3 regions of the Thermosinus carboxydivorans Nor1 genome follow, and region 3 is predicted to be linked to each of the others. Evidence: riboswitches for the same ligand, from Rfam matches in the RefSeq annotation. Region 3 holds a riboswitch; each other region holds the start of a gene.

Region 1 (4,142 bases), on a different contig from region 3:
ATAAGTCCCTTTTGGACCGCTTTTTGCTTAACAATTTCAGGGTTAATACCTCTTCCATCGTCTTCCACAATAATGATTACATTATTGCCCTCATGGCGAGCGATCAGGCGGATTTCGCCAACAAGATTTTTTCCTTTTTCTTGCCGTTCTGCTGAACTTTCTATGCCATGATCAATCGCATTGCGTAAGAGATGAACCAACGGATCGCCTATTTCGTCTATGACTGTACGGTCAAGTTCGGTTTCTTCACCTTGGATAATCAGGTTGATTTCTTTGTTTAATTCTCGCGACAAGTCGCGCACCATTCGCGGGAAACGATTAAACACCTGCCCGACAGGAACCATGCGTACCTTCATGACTACTGCCTGGAGGTCGGTAGTGACGCGATCCATTTGTTCAATTGTTTCGATTAAATCGGCCAACCGATGCGTCTGGCCGATTTGCTCCAGCCTGGTTTTATTAATGACCAGTTCACCCACAAGATTAAGGAGGGTATCAAATTTTTCAATATCTACTCTGACTGTCTGCGTGCCTTTGATTTTAGTGTTGGCAGTGTTGGGTGTTTGCGGCGGGACTTGTTTATCTTTTTTATCGTTTTCTGGTTTGAGGCTGTGGTCACTGTTTTTTTTGCTTTGGTTACAATCGGCCGCTTCGGGCAGCGGGCAAGGGCGCACCGTCACACTGGCAATTTCCGCGATGTTCAAAATCACTTGTTTGATTTTTTCCGGTTCGTCATCGCTGATAAGTGCTACGTGAAAGCTTAGGTCAAAGTTTTCTTGTTCTAGTTCCTCGACCGTGGGAACACTTTTAAGTATGTCACCTAGTTCATCTAAAGCTTTTATTACTAGATAAGCACGGGCTGATTTTAGCAAGCAGTCTTCCCGCAGCTGGATTTGGACTTCATACACCTGCCGTCCTTGTGCTTTGGCCATTTTAATCGCCATGATTTCCGCATCATTAAAATTCAGTCCGAAGGCCGTATCATCTTTCGAATTTTTGCCAATGCTTTCAAAGGAGCTTTCGCCTTTGGCCAGCTGGCGCAATTGACCCACTAAGCCAGCAATATCTATTTTGCTATCGCTACCGGTAGCGGCATGTTCGATTAGCTGTTCCAGCGTATCAATGCATTTAAACAAGTTATCAATGATTTCGTTGGTAACTTTTAAATCAGCCTTGCGCAATAAATCAAGAATATTTTCCATTTCATGGGTCAGTTCGGCAATAACCGCAAAGCCCATCGTAGCGGACATGCCTTTGATAGTATGGGCACTCCGGAATATTTCATCAAGGATGGATAAGTTACTGGGATTGTTTTCCAGGTTTAATAAACAGTGATTTAAAGTTTGCAGGTGTTCGCGTGACTCAGCCAAAAACATTTCTAAGTATTGGCTGGTATTCATTTAATTTGCCTCCTGAAAACAATTCATTTTTTCAAAAAGGCCCTGGTCTTATGCTAGGGCCTTAATATTTATATATCTAGGCGTTAAACTTTGAACCGCTCGACTTGCTCGTCCAGCCGTTTGGCCACCTCGAGCACCTGCTGAGCGCCGGCGGCAATCTCCTGGGTCGAAGCAGTAAGCTCTTCGGCCGATGCGGCAATCTCTTCGGAAGCGGCCGAGGTCTCTTCTGATACGGCGCTAACGCTAAAGACGCGGTCCAATACCGCGTCTTTAGCTTTGACCGTTTTGTCCATTTCCTGGTAGGCGGCGGCAATCATGGGGGCAATTGCTGCAACCGAAGCTAAGATGTCGTCGAACGACCGCACAGTATTTTTGACATTTTCAATTTGGTTGGTCACTTGGTCCTGGGTTACCTTGGCCGTTGCCACCACCTCGCCAGTTTCGGCGCCGATGGTGTCCAGCAATTGTTTGATTTGGTCGGCTGAAGCGCGCGACTGTTCGGCGAGTTTGCGCACTTCCTCGGCCACCACGGCAAAGCCGCGGCCGGCTTCGCCCGCCCGCGCCGCTTCAATGGCGGCATTGAGGGCCAAAAGGTTGGTCTGGTCGGCGATGCCGGTAATTACGCCCATAATTTCCCCAATCTGGCCGACTGATTTGTCCAGGCTAGCAAGTTTCTCCGCAGGGCCACACACCCTGCCAGCACGACCAGCCCGAAAAATACGGTCATCCTTGTTAGCAGGCTTTGTATGTTTATTCGCAGGTATTTCATAAACATCTCCTTCCCCTCAAAAAATTGACGCCATATTCCACCTCTTTCCATATACCTCATACCTTTATCCCCTCCTTTTTCAAAATAAAAAGTCCTTCTATGTCTAAGGGCATAGAAGGATCCGGTGCAATCATGCAACCGGCTGCCATAGAATAATTTCTATTCCTTAGGCCCTTGGCTTTGCGTCCCTGCCTTTCGACAGGTTTGCCCTTGGATAATTGCTATTGCGATTAACTGTTAAATTGTAAATTTAGCTATAATAATAAAATAATTGTTAATTAATTTATATTATAACACAATTTGTCAATTTTTGTTTTGATTTTTTGCTATAGCCTGTCTGCACAGAGGGCTAATAGGGCTAGGCGCTGGAACAGGCAACTCATCGCCGTGGTGGGCGACCGACCGACAGGCGACTGCCAGAAAGAGCGGACGCTTTACAGTTAGCTACTGACGGGTTGGTCGGAACAACCGTAGGGCTGGTGCTGATTGCGGCAAGCGGGGTTATTTTTGCGATATTCGCGCGGGGTAAGGCCGGTATTGCGATGGAATAAAGCGCTCAGATACTGTTGGCTGGCAAACCCGGTCTGCTCGGCTATCTGGGCGATGCTGAGGTCAGGACGGCTGATCAATAGGTCTTTGGCGATTTTTAGGCGAAGGTTTATAAGGTATTGGGAAAAGGAATAGCCGACCTCGGCTTTGAAGCGGCGGCTGAGGTATGAAGGATTGACATGTACCGTGGCCGCTATATTGGTTAGGGAAAGACGTTCAGCGTAACGGTTCTCCAAAATTGTCAATACTTTAGTTATGAGCGGGGAATAAACAGGCTTGGTGTTTTTTGGGGGCAAATATCTGCTGAGAATGGTATTTAGTTCATCTGCGGAGATGGGTTTGATGAGAAGATCGGCAGCGCCGATTTTGATCGCCGCGTGGGCGATGGCAAAGTCCTGGTGGGCGGTAACGATGACGATATCCTTTACTCGACCCGACTGGCGAAGCTTTCCGGCTACGATCAGGTCGGACTGGGCCGGAAGATTGATGTTCAGAAACGCTAGCTCAAAATAATTGGTTGTCGTCAGGTTTATGGCTGCCGAACCGTTACCGGCAGTAAATAGGCGCCAGTGGGGGCAGACAGACTGGATAAGAAGTTTCTGCTGTTCAAGCTCCAGCGGGTCATCGTTCACCAACAGTACATTCATGTTATCACCGCCTTGTAACATGATTGCTGTCAGCGAGCACAAATAACCAGCAGACTGATGCAGGCTGCTCAGCTAAACTCCGGGAGCAGAAATGTCTGGTTGCCAACCAACTGGGTAATTTCTTTTATGGTCGCCTGCCGGTGGTCGCCAGAATACAGCTGAGGGCAAAATCTGGGGGCGGATAGTACACGTGCATCTATGCCCGGCTGGTGAATAAATGCCCAGACCATAATGACGTTGTTAGCACTCAGAATTAGTGAGTGCTAACAAATTTTTATTTAAAATATTTTATTTACTCTTTACTTAGAAAATCAATAACAAATTTTTGGCAGAGTAAAGAGGATCAAGTACTGGTTTGCTTTTCAAGTTAGCAAAATTTTGTCGAAATAGTAAAGATTCTACGTGGAAATAGTAACCAAAACTTAAAAACAAGTAAAAAAAATGAAAGAAATATCAGCGGTAACTTTAATATAATTTTTTCGTCTAAAATATCTCAAATTTTTTTAGCTTTATCCTGTCAACCATTAGCAACCAACGCCTCTTGTCAGGTTAGGTTGCAAGCTGGCTTGGTGGCGAGAGTGGCGGGAGGGAACTTTTTTTGTCAGCTAGTCCCTATATTATGCTAAAAATCGATACCCGCACCGGCAATGTCTGTTATGCCGAAGGACCGGGGCTTAAGGTTCTGGGTTGTCAAGCCGGAGAATTAGTAGGGCGGCCTTGGAATGAATTGCTCGCGTCCTTTTCGACCAAGGTGGGGACTGGTATAAAAGTTTATGG
Region 2 (4,142 bases), on a different contig from region 3:
TACAGGCTAGAGGATTTAAGGTCGCTATCGTGTCCAATAACTGGCAGAAAAGGGTTAAAGAGATTGCTCAGCGGTTTAACCTTCCCTTTGTTTCGCGCGCGTATAAACCCGCCAAAGCGGGTTTTCGCCGGGCTCTAGCTGTCTTAGGCGTTCAGCCCCACCAGGCGGCTGTGGTCGGTGACCAGTTGTTTACCGACATTTTGGGCGGCAACCGCCTTGGCCTTTATACCATTTGGGTGAAGCCGCTGACGACGAAGGAGTTTATCGGCACAAGAATCCATAGACAGTTCGAAAAACTTGCCGTACTGCTTTTACGGGCAAAAGGACTTATGAAATAAGAACAGGGTGATAAAATGCGCATTGCATTAGTACAGATGAAAGTAATCGCCGGCGCCGTCGCGGAAAATCGCCGCCGCGGGCTGGCGTTAGCCCAGGAAGGAGCAGCCCGGGCGGATGTTGTCGTCCTACCGGAGATTTGGACAACAGGGTATGCCCTGCGGGAAGTGGACAAGTGGGCCGAGGATGTTGAAGGTCTGACTATCAGTGAAATGTCAAATATTTCCAGGAAATATGGCGCTTATATCATCGCCGGCTCTATTCCATTACGAAAAAACGGAAAAGTTTATAACGGCGCGGTAGTAATAGGTCCGGACGGAAATGTTGCCGCCGAGTACCGAAAGATCCACCTCTTCAGTATGATGGGAGAAGAACGCTTTTTTGCCGCCGGTGATCGCCGGTGTACTTTTAATTTAAAGGGGGTCACTGCGGGCATTGCGATTTGCTATGACTTGCGATTCCCTGAACTGTTTCGGGTACTGGCGTTAGATGGAGCCCAAATTGTTTTTCTGCCGGCGGAATGGCCGACTGCCCGGGGCGAGCACTGGCATTTGTTAAGCCGTACCCGGGCTATCGAAAACCAGGTGTTTCTCTGCGTTGTCAATTGTGTTGGCGAGCACAAGGGGAATCCTTTCTACGGCCATTCGATGCTTATCGGGCCGTCAGGAGAGGTTTTGGCGGAAGGCGGAGAGGAAGAAACGATCCTATATGCCGAGGCCGACTTTGCGTTAGTCGCGAAGGCGCGGGAGAAAATGTCGGTCTGGCAGGACCGGCGGCCGGAGGTGTACTTATGATTACCGGCAAGACCAGACCCATTGCTCTCTTCGGCTGGCCGGTAGAGCATTCGTTGTCACCGGCGATGCAAAATGCTGCCTTCCGGTACCTGGGGCTGGATTATGTGTATTTACCCTTAGCGGTAAAACCTGACAATCTTGGCGCCGCTATCGCCGGATTGAAGGCCATGGGGTTTGCCGGAGCCAATGTTACCATTCCCCATAAAGTGGCAGTTATGGCGTATTTAGATGCCTTGGACGATACCGCTCGCATGGTTGGCGCCGTAAATACTATTATTATTGAAGACGGCCGGGCAACTGGCCATAATACTGATGCCGCCGCTTTTATTGCCGCTCTTGCGGCGGCTGGCGTTAAGCCAAACGGAAAAAGAGTCGTCCTGTTAGGGGCGGGCGGCGCCGCACGCGCCGTAGCCGCCGGGCTTATCCACCATGATGCGGCGCAAATTACCGTTGTGGCGCGTAGCGGCGACAAAGCGGCAACACTGGCGGCCTCTTTTGCCGCTAAGGATCCAATTATTTCTGCGGTGCCGTGGGCAACTGCGGAATTTAGTCGCCAGTTGGCGGAGTGTGATCTCTTGGTTAATTGCACCCCAGTAGGAATGTGGCCCAATAGTCATGAGATGCCTGATATTGACTGGGAGCAGCTCAATCCCGGGGCCGTTGTTTGCGACTTGATTTATAATCCGCAAGAAACGCGGCTGCTGCTTGAGGCCGCCAGGCGCGGGCACCAAACGGTATGCGGAGTTGGCATGCTGGTCGAGCAGGGCGCTTTGGCATTTACTTTGTGGACGGGCCACGAGGCGCCGCGGGAGATTATGGCCGGGATCTTAAAACAACGGTTACATGAATTAACAGTTCTTTGAAATATTGTAAACCCGTCTACTTCATTGCAGGATTTTTACCAATTTATTACGAATATATACGTAGTCAAAACAATACTGCAATGGGTGTGATGAAGTCCGGACAGTAATGTGGGCACTTAGTCCGGACCGAGCAAGTAGTGCAACCGACCAGATGCAAAATAACGTTTTTGCTGTTGGCGGTTGTTTTTCGTTTTTGGGGGCGGGCATGGTGAAAACACGGAAACGCTTGGGCGATTTGCTGCTTGAGGCGGGTCTCATAACGCCTGAACAGCTTGAAAAAGCCCTTAATGTGCAAAAAAAGACGGGGGAACGGCTGGGGAAAGTTCTGATCAACCTCGGGTATATAACTGAGGACAGTATGATAGAGGTCCTTGAATTCCAGCTGGGAGTTCCTCATATCGACTTGGGAAGCGTGCCGCCCGATCCGGAGGCAGCGGCGACTATTCCGGCTTCTCTGGCGGAGCGCTACCAAGTAATACCAATTAAAAAAGAGGGCCGCAAACTGACGCTAGCCATGGTAGACCCTACCAACTTTTACGCTATTGACGATGTCCGTATGGTTTCCGGCTGTGAAGTCGAGCCGGTTATTGCCGCGGAGAAGGAAATCATCCGGGCGATCAACGAAACTTACGGTGTAAAAGAACTGGTGGAAAAAGCGGTTAACAAGCTGCGGCCGGAAGATACCAGCAATATTGTCGAAGTTACTACATCTGATGACGCGCCGGTAGTCAGCATCGTCAATTCTCTCATTAGCCAGGCCGTTAAGGAGCGGGCCAGTGATATCCATATAGAGCCGCAGGATAAGCACTTGCGGGTGCGCTTCCGGGTGGACGGCGTTTTGCGGGAAGTGGTCACCTTTCCCCGTCATGTTCACGCGGCGATTGTCTCAAGGATAAAAATCATGAGCGAAATGGACATTGCCGAAAAACGCGTGCCCCAGGACGGACGAATTAAAGTCCAGGAAGCAGGCCGCGATATTGATATTCGTGTATCTACTCTCCCTACTATTCTGGGCGAAAAAGTGGTAATGCGCCTATTGGATAAACGGGCAGTTGTTCTTGATATTAACAAGCTAGGATTTTCCCCGGAGAATCTTAAACGGTACCGGCAAATATACTCCCAGTCCTACGGTATGATCCTTATTACCGGGCCTACCGGCTCAGGGAAGACGACTACCCTATATTCTACTTTGACGGAAATAAATTCACCCGGCAAAAACATTATTACGGTCGAAGACCCTGTGGAATACCGCCTTGACGGGATCAATCAGGTGCAGGTCAATTATAAAGCAGGCTTAACCTTTGCCAGCGGGTTGCGGTCAATACTGCGCCAAGACCCCAACATTGTCATGGTGGGGGAAATCCGCGACGCCGAGACAGCGGATATTGCCATTAGGGCCGCCTTAACCGGTCATTTGGTTTTTACCACCCTCCATACCAACGATGCGCCGGGGGCGATAACCCGGTTGATCGATATGGGCGTCGAACCCTTTTTAGTGGCTTCATCTGTTTTAGGCGTCGTGGCCCAGCGGCTGGTGCGGGTCATTTGTCCGGACTGCAAGAAGCCATACACTCCGGAGGCCGAAGCGCCGGAACGATTGTTTCTTGGGCATTTGTCCGCTCAGGACATTACGCTATACCGTGGCGTTGGCTGCCCACGCTGCAGTCATACCGGGTATCGTGGCCGAGTAGCTATTCACGAAGTGATGAAAGTTAGCCCGAGGTTGCGGGAACTTATCAATCGGCGAACGTCCAGCGACGAGCTGGCAGCAGTCGCCAAGCAGGAAGGCATGCGTACCATGCGGCAGGACGGCGTTGACAAGGCTTTAGCGGGAATAACGACGATAGAAGAGGTTATGCGTGTTGCCTATACTGGTGAATATGGGGGCTAACTAAATGACAGTGGAAGAGTTATTACGGGAAGCGGTGCTGCGTCAGGCTTCCGATCTACATATTACGGTAGGGGCGCCGCCGGTTCTGCGCATTCACGGCAGTCTGGTTCTAACAGATTCTTCACCTCTTACTGCTGATGCAACTGAGAAACTTTTTAATTCTATAGCTACGGCGGAGCAGCAAGCCAAATTCCGCGAACAGGGAGAAGTTGATTTTTCCTATGCGATCCCGGGATTTAGCCGTTTCCGCGTGAACGC
Region 3 (4,142 bases):
AATTGACCGATGCCGGCGAAATATTGTTTTCCCAGGCGCAACATATAGTGTCGCTATTCCAAAATATTACTACAGAATTCGAAAGTATGGCGAAGCTGGAAAAAGGCAAAGTCAGTATTGGTTTACCGCCAATAACGGGGGCTACGGCCTTTGCCGAGCTGCTCGGCCAATTTCGGCAGAAATATCCTAATATTGATATTGTCCTGTTTGAGTATGGTTCCAAAAAAGTTGAACTTGGTATTCAGGACGGGTCGCTGGATATTGGGGTCATTTGCTGTCCAAGCAATAACGAAAACTATGAAGTAATTGAATTTACCCAAGATCCTTTGTGGGTCATCATGCATCCTAGCCATCCCTTAAGCCAATACCCGGAAGTAGATTTCGCCCTCCTTGCCGATGAGGCGTTTGTCTTATACCGTAAAGACTTTAGTCTCCATGACGCAATTGTCGACCGCTGCCGGCTCGCCGGGTTTCAGCCAAAAATTATTTTCGAAACATCGCAACGGGAGTTGATGACCCAAATCGTGGCTGCCAATCTTGGTATTGCTCTCTTACCCAGTAAAATTTGCGAGCAACTGGACCCTAAAACCATTGTTTCGGTTCCGCTAGCCGATCCGCAGCTGTTTCTCCAAATGTCGATCATCTGGAACAAACGGCGTTATCTTTCGCATGCCGCCAGGTTGTGGTTAAACTTTGTCCGGGATCATTTGGCCCAAATAGAGACTCATTCGTTGATGCAGGCAGCCGATAGCGGAGGCAATAAGGCCTGACAGTAGGCCATTGACAGGGATTGGGTAGAATATTTATATTTATTTTATATAATAAGAAAAACTAAGGTGGGTATATGGAAGAACTAGTGACAAAAATGACAGCCGATTTTCTCAAATCTCTTGCCCATCCGGCCCGGATCAGAATTTTGAAGATGCTGGGCCCCGGTGAACGGTGCGTATGTGATTTATCGGCCGAGATAGATATTGAGCAATCCAATTTGTCGCAGCATTTAAGCATTCTCAAGAAACAGGGTCTTATCGGCTCTCGCAAGGAAGGCACAAAAGTAATTTATCGTATCCTTTATCCCTCCGTACTAGAAGTCATCAACCTGGTGGAAGAGACGTTAAGCCAGCAGATCAGCCATAGCCAGAGTCTTTTGAAACACTTAAAATAAAATACGACAATACGCCGCCTATTGGCAGTATTTGAGAATTTTTAAATTGGCTTCAATTAGTTTGGAGCCATATATTTTTACATAATTAATATTATGAACTTTACTGGACTTGACCGACGGTGCAGCTATGTTATAACATGAAAGACGGCATAACTTTTCATGCTGAATATTGGGCAAACCCGTCGAAAGGCGGGGACGCAAAGCTAAAGGGTCTAAGGACTTCGTGTCTATGATTGCCAGCTGCCGGTTAACAGGAGTTAACTGATTGTATTTAGGCAGCATTTGTCTGCCTTTTTTATTTCGCCATAAACAGGAAAGGAGACGGCAAAATGACAAAACTGCTTTCCCGGTTCACGATGAAGACTAAACTACTATTGACTTTCGTTGTGGTTGCGCTGGCGCCGTTGGTAGTTCTAAGCGGAATTAGTTTCTATCAGACTTATCAGAAAGATGTGCAGAGTACATATCAGGATAATCAGCGAATGGCGGCAGTTTTGGCCGGTGAATTTGAAAGCATGGTTCAGTCATGGACTGATGCTTTGCGGCTAATAAGTCAGACCCCGCAAATTATGAGCATGGATCCAGCGCAACAAGTTCCGATGTTAAAGCTGGTTAAACAGCAATATACTGATTTTACCAATGTTTATGTGGCCGATACGACCGGACGCCAGATCGCCCGCGATGCGGGCGAGCCTGTCAATATTGCCGACAGGGCTTATTTCCAGGCAATAATGAAGGGTGCGCCAGTCGCGATCAGTGACGCTCTTATTTCCAAATTGACCGGGCGCCCAACGGTGATAATTGGCGTACCGGTGAAAAATGCCCAAGGCGAGGTGGTGGGAGCGCTTTGCGCTACCGTCGATTTGGGGGCGCTTGATGCTAAAACCCAGAAGATTAAGCCGGGCGAAACAGGGTATACGTTTGTTACCGACAATACTGGCCGGCTGATAGTCCATCCTAAAAAGGACTTTGTCATAAATCTTAAGAATGTCAGCGACTTGCTGCCGGTACAAAGGGCGATGGCGAGGACAACCGGCTTTGTCGCCTATGAGTTTGAAAATGAAAAGAAACTAGCTGGTTACGCTTATGTGCCCAGCACAGGGTGGGGCGTAATCATTCAGTTGCCGCAAGACGAGGCATTGGCCGACGCTCGCCGCCATATCGTGGTATCAGGCGCGATGGTGGTGGCGGTAATACTGTTTATTGTTGCCGCTGCCGTGGTAATTGCGCGGTCGATAGCCCGGCCAATCGGCCAGGTAGTGGAATTTACCCGCGCTGTTGCCCAAGGGGATTTTACGCAGCAGCTGCCGGTAAGCGGGCGTGATGAAATTGCCCAGTTGGCAGAAGCCTTTAACATCATGACTGACCGGCTAAAAGAGCTGGTAATGAGGATAAATGCCAATGCCGAGCATTTAGCCGCCTCAAGTGAAGAACTGACGGCCAGCGCTGACCAGTCTACCCAGGCAGCCGGCCAGGTAGCCGCGTCCATCACTGATGTGGCCAAAGACGCTGAAAGGCAACTTGCTGAACTGGAGAACACTTCGGCGGTGTTGCAAGAGATGTCGGCAAGTATTCAGCAGGTGGCGGTTAATGCCAAGCAGGTTGCACTTCAATCGGACCAGGCTGCCGGCAAAGCCCAAAATGGCAGCAACCTGGTAGACCAGGCAGTTGGCCAGATGGCGCAGATTGAGCAGACCGTAGCCGCTTCTGCCCAGGCTGTTGCCAGTCTTGGCAACCGGTCCGACCAGATTGGTCAAATCGTGGATACCATCGCCGGCATTGCCAGCCAGACAAATCTGCTGGCCTTAAATGCCGCCATTGAGGCGGCTCGCGCCGGAGAAGCGGGGCGTGGTTTTGCCGTTGTGGCCGAGGAAATAAGAAAATTGGCCGAACAGGCGCAGGAAGCGGCCAAACAGATTGCTGCCCTGATTGGTGAGATCCAGGGTGAGACGGCGAAAGCCGTTATGGCTATGGAAAGCGGGACTCGGGCCGTCAGGACGGGGACGGAAGTCGTCAATACCGCCGGCCAGGCCTTCCGCGAAATTGTTAGTTTGGTAACCGAGGTTTCCGGCCAAATCAAAGAAATCACCGCGGCTATTGACCGGCTCGCAGCCGGCAGTCAGCAGATTGTTGGGGCGGTTGCGCATCTTGACGAGTTGAGCAAAATGACGGCAGCAGAATCGCAGACCGTGTCGGCGGCGACCCAAGAACAGCTGGCATCGGCGGAAGAAATCGCATCCGCTAGCCAGGCGCTTGCCAGGTTGGCTCAAGAGTTGCAGCAGTCTGTCAGTGTCTTTCGGATTTAAAAACTTCAAACTGCTACTAACATGAAAAGACGCTGCCCCGGCAGCGTCTTTTCATGTTAGTCAATAATGGCGAGAAGTCGTTCTTTGTTCTTTTGTACGAGTTCTGACTCTGGGAAGAGGTTGTACGTTTTTTCTACGCCCCAGTCAGTGAGGACAATGCTATGGGTAACGGGGACATTGGCTTCCGCTAACGTTTTTGCCGCGCACTTCAAGGGGCAACCATCAATGGCGACAATTTTGCTACCGGCTTTGGCCGAAGCAACCATGCCGCTGATATGAGCGCCGATGCCGGCTAAACAGAAGTGTTTGCCATGGCCTTCCATGGCGAGCTGCCGCGAGATGTCGTTAGCCAGTTGACCTACGTTTGAACCGCCCGAACAGGGGAAAAATAAGGTCGGGGCTGCCGAACAAGAACAAGTTTCCGCCATAAATTTTCTCCTCTCTATTTTATTTTAAAAGTTTGGCAATTTCCTCGGGGGAGAGCAGTTTACCAGCTACTTTTACTACGCCGTCCACCACTAAGGCGGGCGTCATCATGACGCCATAGGACATAATGGCTTTAATGTCAGTGACTTTAGTGACGGTGGCGTCCAGGCCGAGCATGTCAACAGCCTTTTGCGCATTTTCGAAAAGGTTAGTGCATTTGGCGCAGCCGGTTCCCAGGATTTCGA

What was found. A riboswitch is a leader RNA that binds a small molecule or an ion and turns the genes downstream of it on or off. The one in region 3 is predicted to bind cyclic di-GMP.
Region 1: another riboswitch for cyclic di-GMP. It lies ahead of TCARDRAFT_RS01850 (methyl-accepting chemotaxis protein); the one in region 3 lies ahead of TCARDRAFT_RS07415 (methyl-accepting chemotaxis protein).
Region 2: another riboswitch for cyclic di-GMP. It lies ahead of gspE (type II secretion system ATPase GspE); the one in region 3 lies ahead of TCARDRAFT_RS07415 (methyl-accepting chemotaxis protein).

What each region holds. Positions count from the first base shown of each region.
Region 1 covers NZ_AAWL01000002.1:58,183-62,324, reverse strand. Annotated here, with positions in the region: gene TCARDRAFT_RS01855 (chemotaxis protein CheA) at 1-1,400, opposite strand, end outside; partial or broken gene TCARDRAFT_RS01850 (methyl-accepting chemotaxis protein) at 1,484-2,044, opposite strand; cyclic di-GMP riboswitch class I at 2,300-2,388, opposite strand; gene TCARDRAFT_RS01840 (response regulator transcription factor) at 2,610-3,365, opposite strand; gene TCARDRAFT_RS01835 (putative bifunctional diguanylate cyclase/phosphodiesterase) at 3,964-4,142, shown strand, end outside.
Region 2 covers NZ_AAWL01000006.1:65,897-70,038, reverse strand. Annotated here, with positions in the region: gene TCARDRAFT_RS06120 (YqeG family HAD IIIA-type phosphatase) at 1-338, shown strand, start outside; gene TCARDRAFT_RS15475 (carbon-nitrogen family hydrolase) at 354-1,130, shown strand; gene TCARDRAFT_RS06110 (shikimate dehydrogenase) at 1,127-1,993, shown strand; cyclic di-GMP riboswitch class II at 2,068-2,151, shown strand; gene gspE (type II secretion system ATPase GspE) at 2,199-3,884, shown strand; gene TCARDRAFT_RS06100 (type IV pilus twitching motility protein PilT) at 3,889-4,142, shown strand, end outside.
Region 3 covers NZ_AAWL01000008.1:68,668-72,809, forward strand. Annotated here, with positions in the region: gene TCARDRAFT_RS07400 (LysR family transcriptional regulator) at 1-770, shown strand, start outside; gene TCARDRAFT_RS07405 (ArsR/SmtB family transcription factor) at 845-1,165, shown strand; cyclic di-GMP riboswitch class I at 1,328-1,413, shown strand; gene TCARDRAFT_RS07415 (methyl-accepting chemotaxis protein) at 1,495-3,471, shown strand; gene TCARDRAFT_RS07420 (putative zinc-binding protein) at 3,528-3,899, opposite strand; gene TCARDRAFT_RS07425 (thioredoxin family protein) at 3,919-4,142, opposite strand, start outside.